3 regions of the Streptomyces sp. NPDC060002 genome follow, and region 2 is predicted to be linked to each of the others. Evidence: riboswitches for the same ligand, from Rfam matches in the RefSeq annotation. Region 2 holds a riboswitch; each other region holds the start of a gene.
What was found. A riboswitch is a leader RNA that binds a small molecule or an ion and turns the genes downstream of it on or off. The one in region 2 is predicted to bind S-adenosylmethionine.
Positions count from the first base shown of each region.

Region 1: another riboswitch for S-adenosylmethionine. It lies ahead of ACFWBD_RS30145 (aminotransferase class V-fold PLP-dependent enzyme); the one in region 2 lies ahead of ACFWBD_RS01840 (amino acid ABC transporter permease).
Region 3: another riboswitch for S-adenosylmethionine. It lies ahead of ACFWBD_RS21885 (putative leader peptide); the one in region 2 lies ahead of ACFWBD_RS01840 (amino acid ABC transporter permease).

Region 1 is NZ_JBHWUW010000043.1:36,500-40,702, reverse strand. Features, by position in the region: gene ACFWBD_RS30155 (hypothetical protein) at 1-470, shown strand, start outside; gene ACFWBD_RS30150 (Lrp/AsnC family transcriptional regulator) at 576-857, shown strand; gene ACFWBD_RS30145 (aminotransferase class V-fold PLP-dependent enzyme) at 890-2,251, opposite strand; SAM riboswitch class IV at 2,431-2,547, opposite strand; gene trpD (anthranilate phosphoribosyltransferase) at 2,728-3,792, opposite strand; gene ACFWBD_RS30135 (cytochrome bc complex cytochrome b subunit) at 3,937-4,203, opposite strand, start outside.
Region 2 is NZ_JBHWUW010000001.1:406,017-410,219, reverse strand. Features, by position in the region: gene ACFWBD_RS01850 (NAD(P)-dependent oxidoreductase) at 1-141, shown strand, start outside; gene ACFWBD_RS01845 (glutathione S-transferase C-terminal domain-containing protein) at 564-1,460, shown strand; SAM riboswitch class IV at 1,527-1,646, shown strand; gene ACFWBD_RS01840 (amino acid ABC transporter permease) at 2,043-3,023, shown strand; gene ACFWBD_RS01835 (amino acid ABC transporter ATP-binding protein) at 3,020-3,823, shown strand; gene ACFWBD_RS01830 (transporter substrate-binding domain-containing protein) at 3,896-4,203, shown strand, end outside.
Region 3 is NZ_JBHWUW010000024.1:81,539-85,741, forward strand. Features, by position in the region: partial or broken gene ACFWBD_RS21875 (kinase) at 237-473, opposite strand; gene ACFWBD_RS21880 (SAM-dependent methyltransferase) at 714-1,529, shown strand; SAM riboswitch class IV at 1,676-1,785, shown strand; gene ACFWBD_RS21885 (putative leader peptide) at 1,820-1,936, shown strand; gene ACFWBD_RS21890 (ABC transporter substrate-binding protein) at 2,150-3,772, shown strand; gene ACFWBD_RS21895 (ABC transporter permease) at 3,781-4,203, shown strand, end outside.

The DNA of each region.
Region 1 (4,203 bases), on a different contig from region 2:
GCGTCGACCTGCGCACCCGACTGAGCCCCGAACTGCCCCTGAGCACCGTGCTCAACTGCATCACCGGCCTGCAGACCACGCTGGCCGTCCGCCACGACGACCGGCCGGAGACGGTGGGCCGGGAGGTCGCCGACCAGGTGGCCGGCGCGCTGGCGCGGCGCGACCCCGAGCGGTTCCTGCTGGCCGCGCTGCGGGCCGGTGCCCGGGGCATCGCGGTGCCCGTCCCGGTCGTCAGTTACGGGATCTCCAACGTCGGGCGGATCCCCGCGCACCCCGTCCCCGGGGATGTGGAGCTGCTCCGCTTCGGCGGTACGGCCAACGCGCCGGGCATGCCGCCCAAGATCGGGGTCGCCAGCTTCGGCGGCCGGCTGCTCGTCCAGAACGAGTACGACAGCTGGACGTACGCCCCCGAGCAGATGCGGCGCCTGCGTGAGACGCTGCGCGGTTCCCTGACGGATCTGGTCCGCTGACCGCGGCTGTGCGGCGCTGCCCGCCACCGTCCCTTTGGTGAGCCACCGCTCACGTCATAGAGTGAAGCCCGCCCAGCTCCGGCCCCCCGAGGGAGAGAACCAGCCGTGATCACCGCGATCGTCCTCATCAAGACCAGCGTGGACCGGATTCCCGAGATCGCGGAGCGGATCGCTTCGCTGGACTCCGTCAGCGAGGTCTTCTCCGTCACCGGGACGTACGACCTGATCGCCATGGTGCGGGTGAAGGAGCACGAGGACCTGGCGGAGGTCATCCCGGGCAGCATCAGCAAGATCCCCGGCGTGGAGGGCACGGACACGCACGTCGCCTTCCGTACCTACTCGCAGCACGACCTCGAGGCGGCGTTCGCGATCGGGCTGGACTCCTGACCGCCTGAACACCGCCTCCGGCGGACCGTCGCTCACACCTCGGGCACGCAGCGGCCGTCTTCCGTCCGGTACTGCCACTGCGCGCCCTCGCTGACCAGCTCGCGCACCGCGTTCACGAAGCGGTCCACGTGCTCGTCCGGGGTGCCCGCGCCGAAGCTCACCCGGATCGCGTTGAGGGACTTCTCGCCGGGCGCCGCCTCGGGGGCCCCGCACTCGCCCTGGGTCTGGGGGTCGCTGCCCAGCAGCGTGCGGACCAGGGGGTGGGCGCAGAAGAGACCGTCGCGGACCCCGATGCCGTACTCGGCGGAGAGGGCGGCGGCGAAGTGGGAGCTGTTCCAGCCCTCGACGACGAAGGAGATCACTCCGACCCGCGGGGCGTCGTCGCCGAACAGGGAGAGCACCTTCACCTGCGGGACCTCGGCCAGGCCGTCCCGCACCTTCGCGATCAGGTACTCCTCCCGCGCGACCAGGCTGTCGAAGCCCGCCTCGGTGAGGGCCTTGCACGCCGAGGCGATGGAGTAGGCGCCGATCACGTTCGGGGAGCCGGCCTCGTGGCGGGCGGCGTTCTCGTGCCACTCCACGTCCACTCCCCCGTCCTCGCGCCGCGTGACCTTGCGGCTGGCGCCGCCGCCCGCGAGGTAGGGGTCGGCCTCGGCCAGCCAGTCGGCACGGCCGGCCAGGACGCCGGCGCCGAAGGGCGCGTACAGCTTGTGGCCGGAGAAGGCCACCCAGTCGACGTCGAGCTCCTGCACGGAGACCGGGTGGTGCGGGGCCAGCTGGGCGGCGTCCAGGACGATCCGGGCGCCGTGCGCGTGCGCGGCGGCCGCCAGCTCGCGCACCGGCCACAGCTCGCCGGTGACGTTCGAGGCGCCGGTGACGCAGACCAGGGCCGGGCCGTAGGGGTCACGCCCGGCGAGGGCCCGCTCCAGCGTCTCGACGGCCTGGCGCGGGGTGCGCGGGGCGTTGAGGTAGGTGACCCGGGCGTCCTTCCAGGGCAGCAGCGAGGCGTGGTGCTCGGTCTCGAAGACGAAGACCTGGCAGTCGGCGGGCAGGGCCCGGGCCAGCAGGTTGAGGGAGTCCGTCGTCGAGCGGGTGAAGACCAGCTGGTCGTCGGGCCGGCAGTCCAGGAACTCGGTCACCGTCCTGCGGGCGTTCTCGAAGAGGTCCGTGGACAGCTGCGAGAGGTAGCCGGCGCCCCGGTGCACGCTGCCGTAGTACGGGGCGTAGGCCGCCACGTCGTCCCAGACGCGCTGGAGGGCGGGGGCGCTGGCCGCGTAGTCGAGCGCCGCGTAACTGACCTCGCCGCCCGTCACGAGCGGGACCGTGACATCCCGTCCCAGAACGGGCAGCTGTGCACAAACGGTACGGGCGGCGGCAGCGGTGGAGACAGACATGGCGAACTCCCGTGAGAGGCAAGGGGGAACCGCCGTGCGAGCGGACATGGCTCGAGCACGGAGGAAGGTGAAAGGGGTGTGCGGAGGCGGGGCTCTACGCCCTATCGCATTCGCTTGCTCACGGAAGGCTCCCTCGACGACCAGGACCCCTGGTGGCGCTCACTCGGAAGAGTGCGAGGGGTCCGCGCTTGCCGTAGACCTCGCTGCCTACGGCCTGGTCTTCACCCGGGGCACCCCGCCACGGACGGAGGGTTGCCGGACAGTCGGCCGGGGCCTCATGACTGTCACTCATGACCTGGTACAGGAACGTACGTGAAGTGATCGCCGCCCCGCAACCCGTGTCCGGATCGCGGGACGGCCCGGGGCAGAGCCCCGAAGGAGCGCGGGGCTCATGTGCGGCTCCGCCGCGTGGGCGCGACCGGCCACGACGGCGCCGCGGACGACCCACGGCCCTCGCGGCACCGCAGGCGGAGCGCCTACGCGTTGCTGGCGGCCACCCAGCGCTCCAGGGCCCGCTTGGCCGCTCCCGAGTCGATCGACTCCGCCGCCCTGTCCATCCCGGCCCGCAGCTGCTCCGCCAGCGTCCCGGTGCCCGGCTCGAGCGCCACGAGCGCCGCCGCCGAGTTGAGCAGCACGGCCTCGCGCACCGGGCCCGTCTCGCCCTCCAGGAGGCGGCGGGCGACCTCCGCGTTGTACGACGGGTCCCCGCCCCGCAGGGCCTCGACCGGGACCAGCTCCAGGCCGACGTCACGCGGGTCGAAGGACTCCTCGGTGACCTTGCCGTCGCGGACGACCCACACATGGGACGTGGCCGTCGTGGTCAGCTCGTCGAGACCGTCGTCGCCCCGGAAGACCAGGGACGAGTTGCCGCGCTCGGCGAAGACGCCCGCGACGACCGGCGCCATGCGCGGGTCGGCGACCCCGACCGCCTGGGCCCGCACCTTGGCGGGGTTGGTCAGCGGGCCGAGCACGTTGAACACCGTGCGGATGCCCAACTGGCCGCGCGCGGCGCCCACATGACGCAGCGCCGGGTGGAACTTGATCGCGAAGCAGAAGGTGATCCCGGCCTCCTGGGCCACCTCGGCCACCCGCCGCGGGGTCAGCTCCAGATTGACGCCGAGCTTCTCCAGGACGTCCGAGGCGCCGGACGCGGAGGACGCGGCCCGGTTGCCGTGCTTGACGACCGTGGCGCCCGCGCCGGCCACGACGATCGCCGACATCGTGGAGATGTTGACCGTCTTCGCGCCGTCGCCGCCCGTGCCGACGATGTCGACGGTCGGGCCGGGCACCTCGATCAGGTTGGCGTGCTCGTACATCGCCCGGACCAGCCCGTTGATCTCCGCGACGGTCTCGCCCTTGGCCCGCAGCGCCACCACGAACCCGGCGATCTGCGCGTCGGTCGCCTCGCCGCGCATGATCCGGTCGAGCGCCCAGAACGTGGCGTCGGCGTCCTGGTCGCGGCCGTACAGCAGGCCGTTCAGCACCTCGGGCCAGGAACGGCCCGCCGCGGTGTCGCCTCCAGCGGGGGTCACAGCGCTCATAGCCGCTCCTGCGTGTGTCGTCGTGTGCGTCGTGCGCCTCGTGACAAGGTGCCACCCCACCCTATCCAGCCGGTGGGCACGGCAAAGGGCCCCGTCCGAAGACCGGACGGGGCCCTTTCCTGTGGCGTGGCGACGCCTCAGCGATCAGTGGTGGCCGTGGCCGCTCGTGATCTCCTTGTACTCCTCCACGGTGGGCTTCGGAATCTGCTGGTCCTCACCGAAGTACGCCCCGCTGATCTTGGCGCGGAGCTTCTCCTTGCTCTTCACCTTGCGCTCGACACCGTTCTCGTCGACAGCGGCGCCGATCGCGGCCGGCTCGTACTGCTCGTGCGACGTGAGGGTGTGCAGCTGCTCCTGGCTGAGCGGCTCGTGGATCTCGATGAACTCACCGTGCGGCAGGCGCTTGATGGT
Region 2 (4,203 bases):
GACCGCATCGGCGCGCACGCGGGCGGACTGCTGGCCAAGGACGTACGCCTGCTGAGCGAGGTCGCGAACGCGGCCGGCCGGGCCGGGCGAGGTTCGGTCCGGGACGCCGCCCGCGCGGCCCTGGACGCCATGGGGCGGTGAGGGAGAACTCCGGCTCCCGGAGCTCCCCCCCCGGCAGCCCCGGCACCCGCCCCGTACCCGCCCGGTACTCACCTGGTGGACGCCCCCTTGACGGAGGCCCGAGGCGGATCGACACTCGATCCGGGAATCCTAGTGAACGGGTAGGGAAACAATGGGGCGACAGGAGCCGATCACCGGCCGCGCGAGCCGCACGGCGTGGTCGTCGCCCCTTCTCACCTCCCGCCGTCACATCGACCTGAAGCGCGTCTGCAGCGCCATCAGGTTCCAGGACTGAGCCGGGCCCGTCCCCGCGCCGAACCGCACCGGCGGTGTCCCCTGGACGCGGCCGCACCCGGCACGAGCGGACGAGGTCCGCACCTCCCTCTTCGACGTCGCATCCGCCGCGCGCACGTCCCTCGTGCGTCCCGCCTCCGGGGAGAGTCATGTCCGTCACACCACTGGCCGCCCACCCGTCCGCCCGGCCCACCGCCGCCTTCCGGGGCCGGATCGGCCGGGACGCGCGCAGCGGCCACTACGCCGTGCCGCGCCGCTACCGCCTCCACCTGGCGGCGGCCGACCCCGACTGTCTGCGCATCGCCGTCACCCACAGCCTCCTCGGCCTGGACAAGGCCTGCCCGGTCACCTTCCTGCCCGCCGTCCCGGACTGTCCCGACGGGGGCCACTCGGCGCTGCGTCCGCTGTACGACGCCAGCGCGCACCGGTACACCGGACCCGCCCTCGCGCCGGTGCTCAGCGACGACTGGTCGGGCCGCATCGTCAGCAGCCACGGCCCCGACATCGCCCGCGACCTGGCCCGGCGGTTCGGCGGGGGCCGGCCCACCCTGTACCCGTGCGGCGCGGAGTCGCAGATCGAGGCCGTCGAGCGGATGTGCGCCCAGGGCGTCGAGGAGGCGGCCCAGCGCGCCGGAGCGGCCGACATCGAGGAGACGGAGCGCACCGCCGCCCTCGACACGCTGCTCACCACGCTCGGGGTGCTGGAGCGGGGGCTCGGCGCCCACGAGTACCTGATCAGTGATCAGATCACCGCCTCCGACGTCGAGTTGTGGGTCGCCCTGGTCCAACTCGACACCGTGCACCGCTACCACCTCGACGCGGCCGCCGTGCACCGCATCGCCGACCATCCCGCCCTGTGGGCCTACGCCGGTCGGCTGGCCGCCCACCCGGCCTTCGGCGCCCACCTCGACCTGGACGCCATCGCCCGCCGTCACCACGCCCGTTGCCAGGGCCTGGAGGCCGCCGGCGCAGCTGTCCAGATCCTGGACTGGGAGACCCACGCGGCAGACGGTTCGGCGGTCCGACCGCAGGTCAACCGGCCCTGACCCGGTCCATCCACTGGACCGCCGTTGACATTCGTTCGGGCAACTGTCTTACTTACGGCCCAGAACGGTCATGAGCGTCAGCGACAAGCCCTGGCTAGCTGACCGGCAACCCTCGCTCCGCGGTGGGGTGCCCCAGGTGACGACCGGACCGACGTTTCGGTAATGACGTATCGGTAAGCGCGAGGGCCCCTCAGGGGCCGGAACAGTGACGGTGACGGACATGTACGCAGCTCATCGGACGGCGCCGCGTCGCCCCCGGGGCTGCGTACGGCCGTACCTCGACATCCTCGTCGCCAACCGCGCCGTCGACCTCCTGCGTGTGAACAGCGCACTGTGTACCGCACCGGGCCGTGCCCGCTGTCGGGGCTGAACGAACCCCTCGCACCGCAGCCCCGCCGCCGCGTTCCTGACGAACACCGCCCGAGCGGTGTGCCGTTGTCCGCCCCACCCCGGTCTCCCGTACGCATCCGTGCGCCATGCCCTGTTCGCGCCCCCGGAGCGGTTCCCGCCGCCCCGCCGAAGCGTGTCCGGCCACGCACGTCCGCCGTGACCCGGGGTGTCCGACTCCCGCCGGAGCCCCTCATGAGTGAACCCCCAGGCGCCGTGACCCTCGCCGAGGCCGCGCCCGTCATCGACGTCCCGTCAGAGAGGCTGACCGCCCAGCGCGTCCAGCCGCTGCGCAAGCCCGGCCGCTGGATCGCCACCGCCGTGGCCCTCGTCCTGGTGGCGCAGTTCACGCACGGACTGATCTCCAACCCCTTCTACCAGTGGGACCGCTTCGGCTACTGGTTCCTGCGGCCGGTGATCCTCGACGGACTGCTGATCACCCTGGAAGTGGCCGCCTACAGCGCGGTGCTGGGCCTCCTCGGCGGCATCCTGCTCGCCCTCGCCCGGCTCTCGAAGAGCCCGGTGCTGCGCGCGGTCAGCTGGACCTACGTATGGGCCCTGCGCTCCATCCCGCTGATCGTGGTGCTGCTCTTCCTCTACAACTTCAGCGCTCTGTACCAGACCCTGAGCGTGGGCGTTCCCTTCGGTCCGGCGTTCTTCCGCTTCGACGAGTCCCGGCTGGCCACCGACATGGTGATCGCCGTCATCGGCCTCAGCCTCAACGAGGCGGCCTACGCCGCCGAAGTGGTCCGCGGTGGCATCCTCTCCGTCGACCAGGGCCAGCACGAGGCGGCCGCCGCGCTCGGTCTGCCCAAGCGCTACCAGTTCTGGAAGATCGTGTTCCCGCAGGCCCTGCGGTCGATCACGCCGAACTACGTCAACCAGCTGATCGGCCTGGTCAAGTCCACCTCGCTGGTCTTCTACGTGTCGCTGCTCGACCTGTTCGGCACCGCGCAGACCATGGGGGCCACCTACCCCGGCGACATCGTGCCGCTGCTGCTGGTCGTCACCGTCTGGTACCTGATCCTGACCAGCCTCGTCTCCGTCGTCCAGTTCTACGTCGAGCGGTACTACGCCCGGGGCGCCACGCGTTCCCTGCCGCCGACGCCGTTGCAGAAACTGCGGACCGGTCTCACCGACCTGCGGGGCCGCATCCGCCGGGAGGCCGCCGTATGACCACCGAGACCGTGCAGAGCGCCGGCACCGCCGCGATCGTGCCCGCCGCCGTCGAGGTGCACGACGTGCACAAGTGGTACGGCGCCCACCGGGTCCTGGACGGCGTGAGCCTGACCGTGCGGCCCGGCGAGGTCACCGTGATCCTCGGCCCGTCCGGCTCCGGCAAGTCCACCCTGCTGCGGGTCATCAACCACCTGGAGAAGCCCGAGATCGGCTACGTCAGCGTCAACGGCGAGCTGATCGGCGTCCGCCGCAACGGCGACCGGCTGCGCGAGCTGAGCGAACGCGCCATCCTGACCCAGCGCGGCCGGATCGGCTTCGTCTTCCAGAACTTCAACCTCTTCCCGCACCTGACCGTGCTGGACAACGTCGCCGCCGCGCCCGTCGCCACCGGGCGGCTCGCCAAGTCCGCCGCCCTGGAACTGGCCCGCGAACTCCTGGACCGGGTCGGCCTCGCCGACAAGGCCGGCGCCTACCCCCGGCAGCTGTCCGGCGGCCAGCAGCAGCGCGTCGCCATCGCCCGCGCCCTCGCGCTGCGCCCCGGCGTCATCCTCTTCGACGAGCCCACCTCCGCCCTCGACCCCGAGCTCGTCGGCGAGGTCCTCGCGGTCATCGAGGACCTGGCGACCAGCGGCACCACGCTCGTCATCGTCACCCACGAGGTCGGGTTCGCCCGCGAGGTGGCCGACCGGGTCGTCTTCATCGACGAAGGGAAGATCGTCGAGCAGGGCCCGCCCAGCGAGGTCCTCGACAAACCGCAGCACGAGCGGACGCGGGACTTCCTCAGCAAGGTGCTCTGACACCGACGCGCCCCCGACTTCCCCCCACGCCACCACCCTCTCGCCCAGTCACACCAGTCACAAAGGACGGCCATGTCTGCCCACTTCACCCGACGCAGCCTGATTCGCGGCATCACCGCGGCGACCGCGGTCGCCACCCTCGCCACCGGGCTCGCCGCCTGCGGTGGTGACAGCGAGGCCGCCACCACGACCGGCAGCGCCGCCGGCAGCGTGACCATCGGCCGGGTGTCCAACGGCGCGGCCGAGGAGACCGCCCTGAAGGTCTCCGAGGTCAAGTCCATCAGCGCCGGACTGCCCGACGCGATCAGGAAGAGCGGCAAGCTGAACATCGGCATCGGCGCCCTGCCCTCCGGCTTCGCCCCGCTCGCCTACGTCGGCGA
Region 3 (4,203 bases), on a different contig from region 2:
CCGGTATCTCAACAGGCTTTCGGCGAGGACGACCACGGGCGGGGCTTCCGGGGGGCTCGGTGACTCGACGGTCACCGATCCCGGAGAGCCCTCGCCCGCCTCGCGTCCGGCGGACGGCTACCTGCCGCGGAACTCCACCTCGATGATCTTCACCGGTCGCCGGCCCAGTCGCCGTTGACGTCTGCGGCGAGGGAGTGCTTGCCGTTCGTCGTGGTGAACGCCACGGAACCGGAGCCGTGGATGCCCGCGTCCAGGGCATGGCGGGCAACGGCCTCGATCACCCCGATGTTCGCCGCGCCGGGCCGGTCGTGCTCGCGCAGCACGATCCGGCGGAGGTTCTCCTGCGCGACCAGGGCCAGGCCCCGGCCGAACCTCTCGCGCAGACCGGCCGCCACCGCCGACTTGCCCGAGGCGCTGTTGCCGCGCAGGACGACCAACCGGGTCTCGGGGGTACCCACCGTCACGGCGGCCACGCTACCGGCACGGCGGACACCACCGGTACGCACAGGGCGAGGTGGGGGGCCCGGGAGAGCTGCGGCGGCTCGCGCGACGGTACGGACGCACCGGCCCGCATGGGGGCGTAAACCGGGAATCTTCCGTGAGGGCACTGTTCGAACCCATCGAAAATGTGAACGGGTGTACGTACCGGGGTCGTTGGGACGTAAGTTGTGGCTCGAACTGCCCACGCCTCGCCTGAAAGACGGACGCCCCTCATGACCGACCATGTGACCACGCCCGGACCAGCGGCACATCAGAAGATCGACACCTCCGTACCGCACTCGGCCCGCATCTGGAACTACTGGCTGGGCGGGAAGGACAACTACCCCGTCGACGAGCAGGCCGGCGACGCCTACACCGCCGTGTTCCCCGGCATCGTCACCATCGCCCGCAGCAGCCGCGCGTTCCTGCGCCGCAACATCACCTACCTGGTCTCCGAGGCGGGCATACGGCAGTTCCTGGACGTCGGCACCGGCCTGCCCACCGCCGAGAACACCCATGAGGTCGCCCAGCGTCTCGCTCCCGAGACCCGGATCGTCTACGTGGACAACGACCCGCTGGTCCTGGCCCACGCCCGCGCCCTGCTCTACTCCACCGCGGAGGGCGCGACCTCCTATGTCGACGCCAATGTGCTGGAGCCTGAGCGCATCCTGGCGAGCGCCGCCGAGACGCTCGACTTCAGCCGTCCCACCGCGCTCATCCTCAGCAACATCCTGGGCCACGTCGCCGACTACGACCAGGCCCGCTCCATCGTCACCGGTCTGATGGCGGCCCTGCCGTCCGGCAGCTACCTTTCCGTCAACGACGGTTCGCGGGGCATCGACCCGGTCTTCGAAGCGGCCCAGGACGCCTACAACGAGAGCGGCGCCGTCCCGTACAACCTGCGCTCCGTCGACGAGATCACGGCGTACTTCGACGGCCTGGAACTCCTGGAGCCCGGGGTCGTCCCGGTCCCCCTCTGGCGCCCGGAGGCAACCGCCCCCGCCCCGGCCGTCATCGCCGAGCACGGCGGCCTCGCCCGCAAGCCGTAGCCACTTACGCGGGCGCCCCCTCACCGGACGGGCGGCCCGCGCTCATCACACTCCGCCGCACCCGCCGTCACGGCGGGTGCGGCGGAGGTGTTCAACTCTCCTGCCGATATTGACGGATAATGTCAGCGCTCCGTAAGATCGACCCCGGCATTGAGTGTCAGCGTCAAGCCCTGGCTAGCTGACCGGCAACCCTCCTCCGCGGTGGGGTGCTCCAGGTGAAAGCCCGGCAGGGTCACCGACTCTGCAAGCGCGTGGCTCCGGTTCAGGGGCCTGAGAGGTGGAGGTCCAGCGTGCGGCACAGCGGCAACCTGAGTGCCTCGAGCGCGACCGCGGCGCCGTTCTCCAACTTCTCGCGCCGACGCCACATCGACCTGCAGCGTTCCGCCAGCTGTCTGTGTCAGGGCTGATCACGCCCCACCTCGCAGGCTGACCCCCGCCCACGGCGCGGTCACGCCGTCATCGACATGGCCGTCGACACAGTCATCGACGCCCCCTCCCCCTGAACAGTTCTGAGCAGTGTCGGTCCGTGCCCCGTGCGTGGCCGGCACCCTCCGCGCATCGCCATGGCCGCGTTCCGCTCCGGCATGTGCGCGGTGACCTTGGAGTAGGAGAACCTCCCCGTGACAGCGCATCCGGATTCCCGTACCCACCGGTGGGCGGCGCTCGCCGCACTCGTGACCGGCAGCCTGCTGCTCAGCGCCTGCTCGTCGGGCGACAGCGGCGGCTCGAGCGGCGCGGGCGGCAGCCCGAAGTCGGGTGGCACCCTGACCTTCGCGGTGGGTTCCGACGCCGGCTGCGTGGATCCGCAGCAGGTGGGCAGCAACGACACCATCTACTCACTGCGTCAGGTCGTGGACTCCCTGACCGACCAGGACCCCAAGACCGGCAAGACAGTGCCGTGGCTCGCGAAGAGCTGGGACGTCAGCTCGGACACCACGACGTTCACGTTCCACCTGAGATCAGGCGTCACCTTCAGCGACGGGACACCGCTGACCGGGCAGGTGGTCAAGGACAACTTCGACGCGGTGCCGGAGCTCGGCGCCCTGGGCACGCTCGCCCAGGGATACCTGAGCGGTGTGGAGAGCACCACCGCCGTGGACCCGCTCACGGTGCGGGTGAAGTTCAAGCAGCCCAACGCGCAGTTCCTCCAGGCCACGGCCACGCATTCGCTGGGCATCGAGTCGTCGGCGAGCGTGCTCAAGAGCCCGCAGGAGAAGTGCAGCAAGGGAGTGGTCGGATCCGGGCCGTTCGTGCTGGACGGCTACGTGCAGAACCAGTCGATCACCCTGGCCAAGCGCGCCGAGTACGCCTGGGGTTCCTCGCTGTGGACCAAGCAGGGCGAGGCGTACCTGGACAAGCTGGTGTTCAAGGTGGTGCCCGAGGCGGGCGTGCGCACCGGCAGCCTCCAGTCCGGCCAGGTCAACGCGATCGGCAGCGTCGGGCGGGCCAACGAGGCGGCACTCCAAGGCGGTGCGGTGAACCTCCAGGCACGGGCCAACCCGGGCGTGGTGTTCAACCTGGGGCTCAACAACTCCCGGCCGCTCTTCAAGGACGCGAAGGTACGTCAGGCCATCCTGTTCGCCATCGACCGGCAGCAGATCGTCGACGCCGTGTTCCCGACCGGCACCGAGCCGGCGACCAGCATCCTGGCGCACACCACACCGGACTACACCGACCTCGGCGCCGACCTGGCCTTCGACGCCGCCAAGGCGAAGTCCCTCCTGGACGCGGCCGGCTGGAAGGCGGGCAGCGACGGCGTCCGGGTCAAGGGCGGCAAGAAGCTGAGCCTGACCGTCAAGTGGTTCGCCAACGCGGCCACCAACCAGCCCGCGCTGGAACTGATCCAGCAGCAGCTCAAGGCCGTCGGTGTCGAGGTGGTGCTCAAGCAGCTCCAGATCGCCCAGTTCTCCCCCACCCTTCAGTCCGGTGACTTCGACGCGGTGTGGGGCAACGTGACCCGGGCCGACCCTGACATCCTGCGCAGCTCGTACTCCACCCAGCTGGCCAACTTCTACCACCTGCCGGCCACCGCGCTGGACACCGCGCTGACCCAGCAGGCCGCGACGACGGATGCGGCGAAGCGCAAGCAACTCGTCACCCAGGCACAGCAGTTGATTGTTTCGAACGCGTATGTCGTACCCGTGGTGGAGCTGCAGACCCAGCTGGGGGTGGCGAAGAAGGTGCACAACCTCGCCTTCGAGGCCTCCAGCCGGATCCAGCTGCACGACACCTGGATCGGGTAGCGGCCGGCATGCGTCTCTACGTGGTCAAGCGTCTCGCGCAGGCCCTCGGGGTGCTGTGGGCGGCCTACACGGTGTCCTTCCTCGTGCTGGACTACCTGCCCGGTGACCCCGTCTCGGCGATGGCCGGCGCGGGAGCGGACACGGGGCAGGTCGATCCGGCCCAACTCGCCGCGCTGCGGCACGAGTACGGCTTCGACAAACCGGTTCTCGCGCAGTACGCCGACCATCTCGGCAGGGCGGTGCGCGGCGACTTCGGCGACTCGGTGTCCACCGGCCGGCCGGTGACCTCGACGCTGGCCGACGCGCTGCCGCAGACCCTCCAGCTGACCGGGGCTGCGCTGCTGCTCGCGGTGGTCCTCGGCGGTGGCCTGGCGGTCCTGGCGACCCACACCACCCAGCGGTGGTTGCGGCAGCTGCTGCTGTCGTTGCCA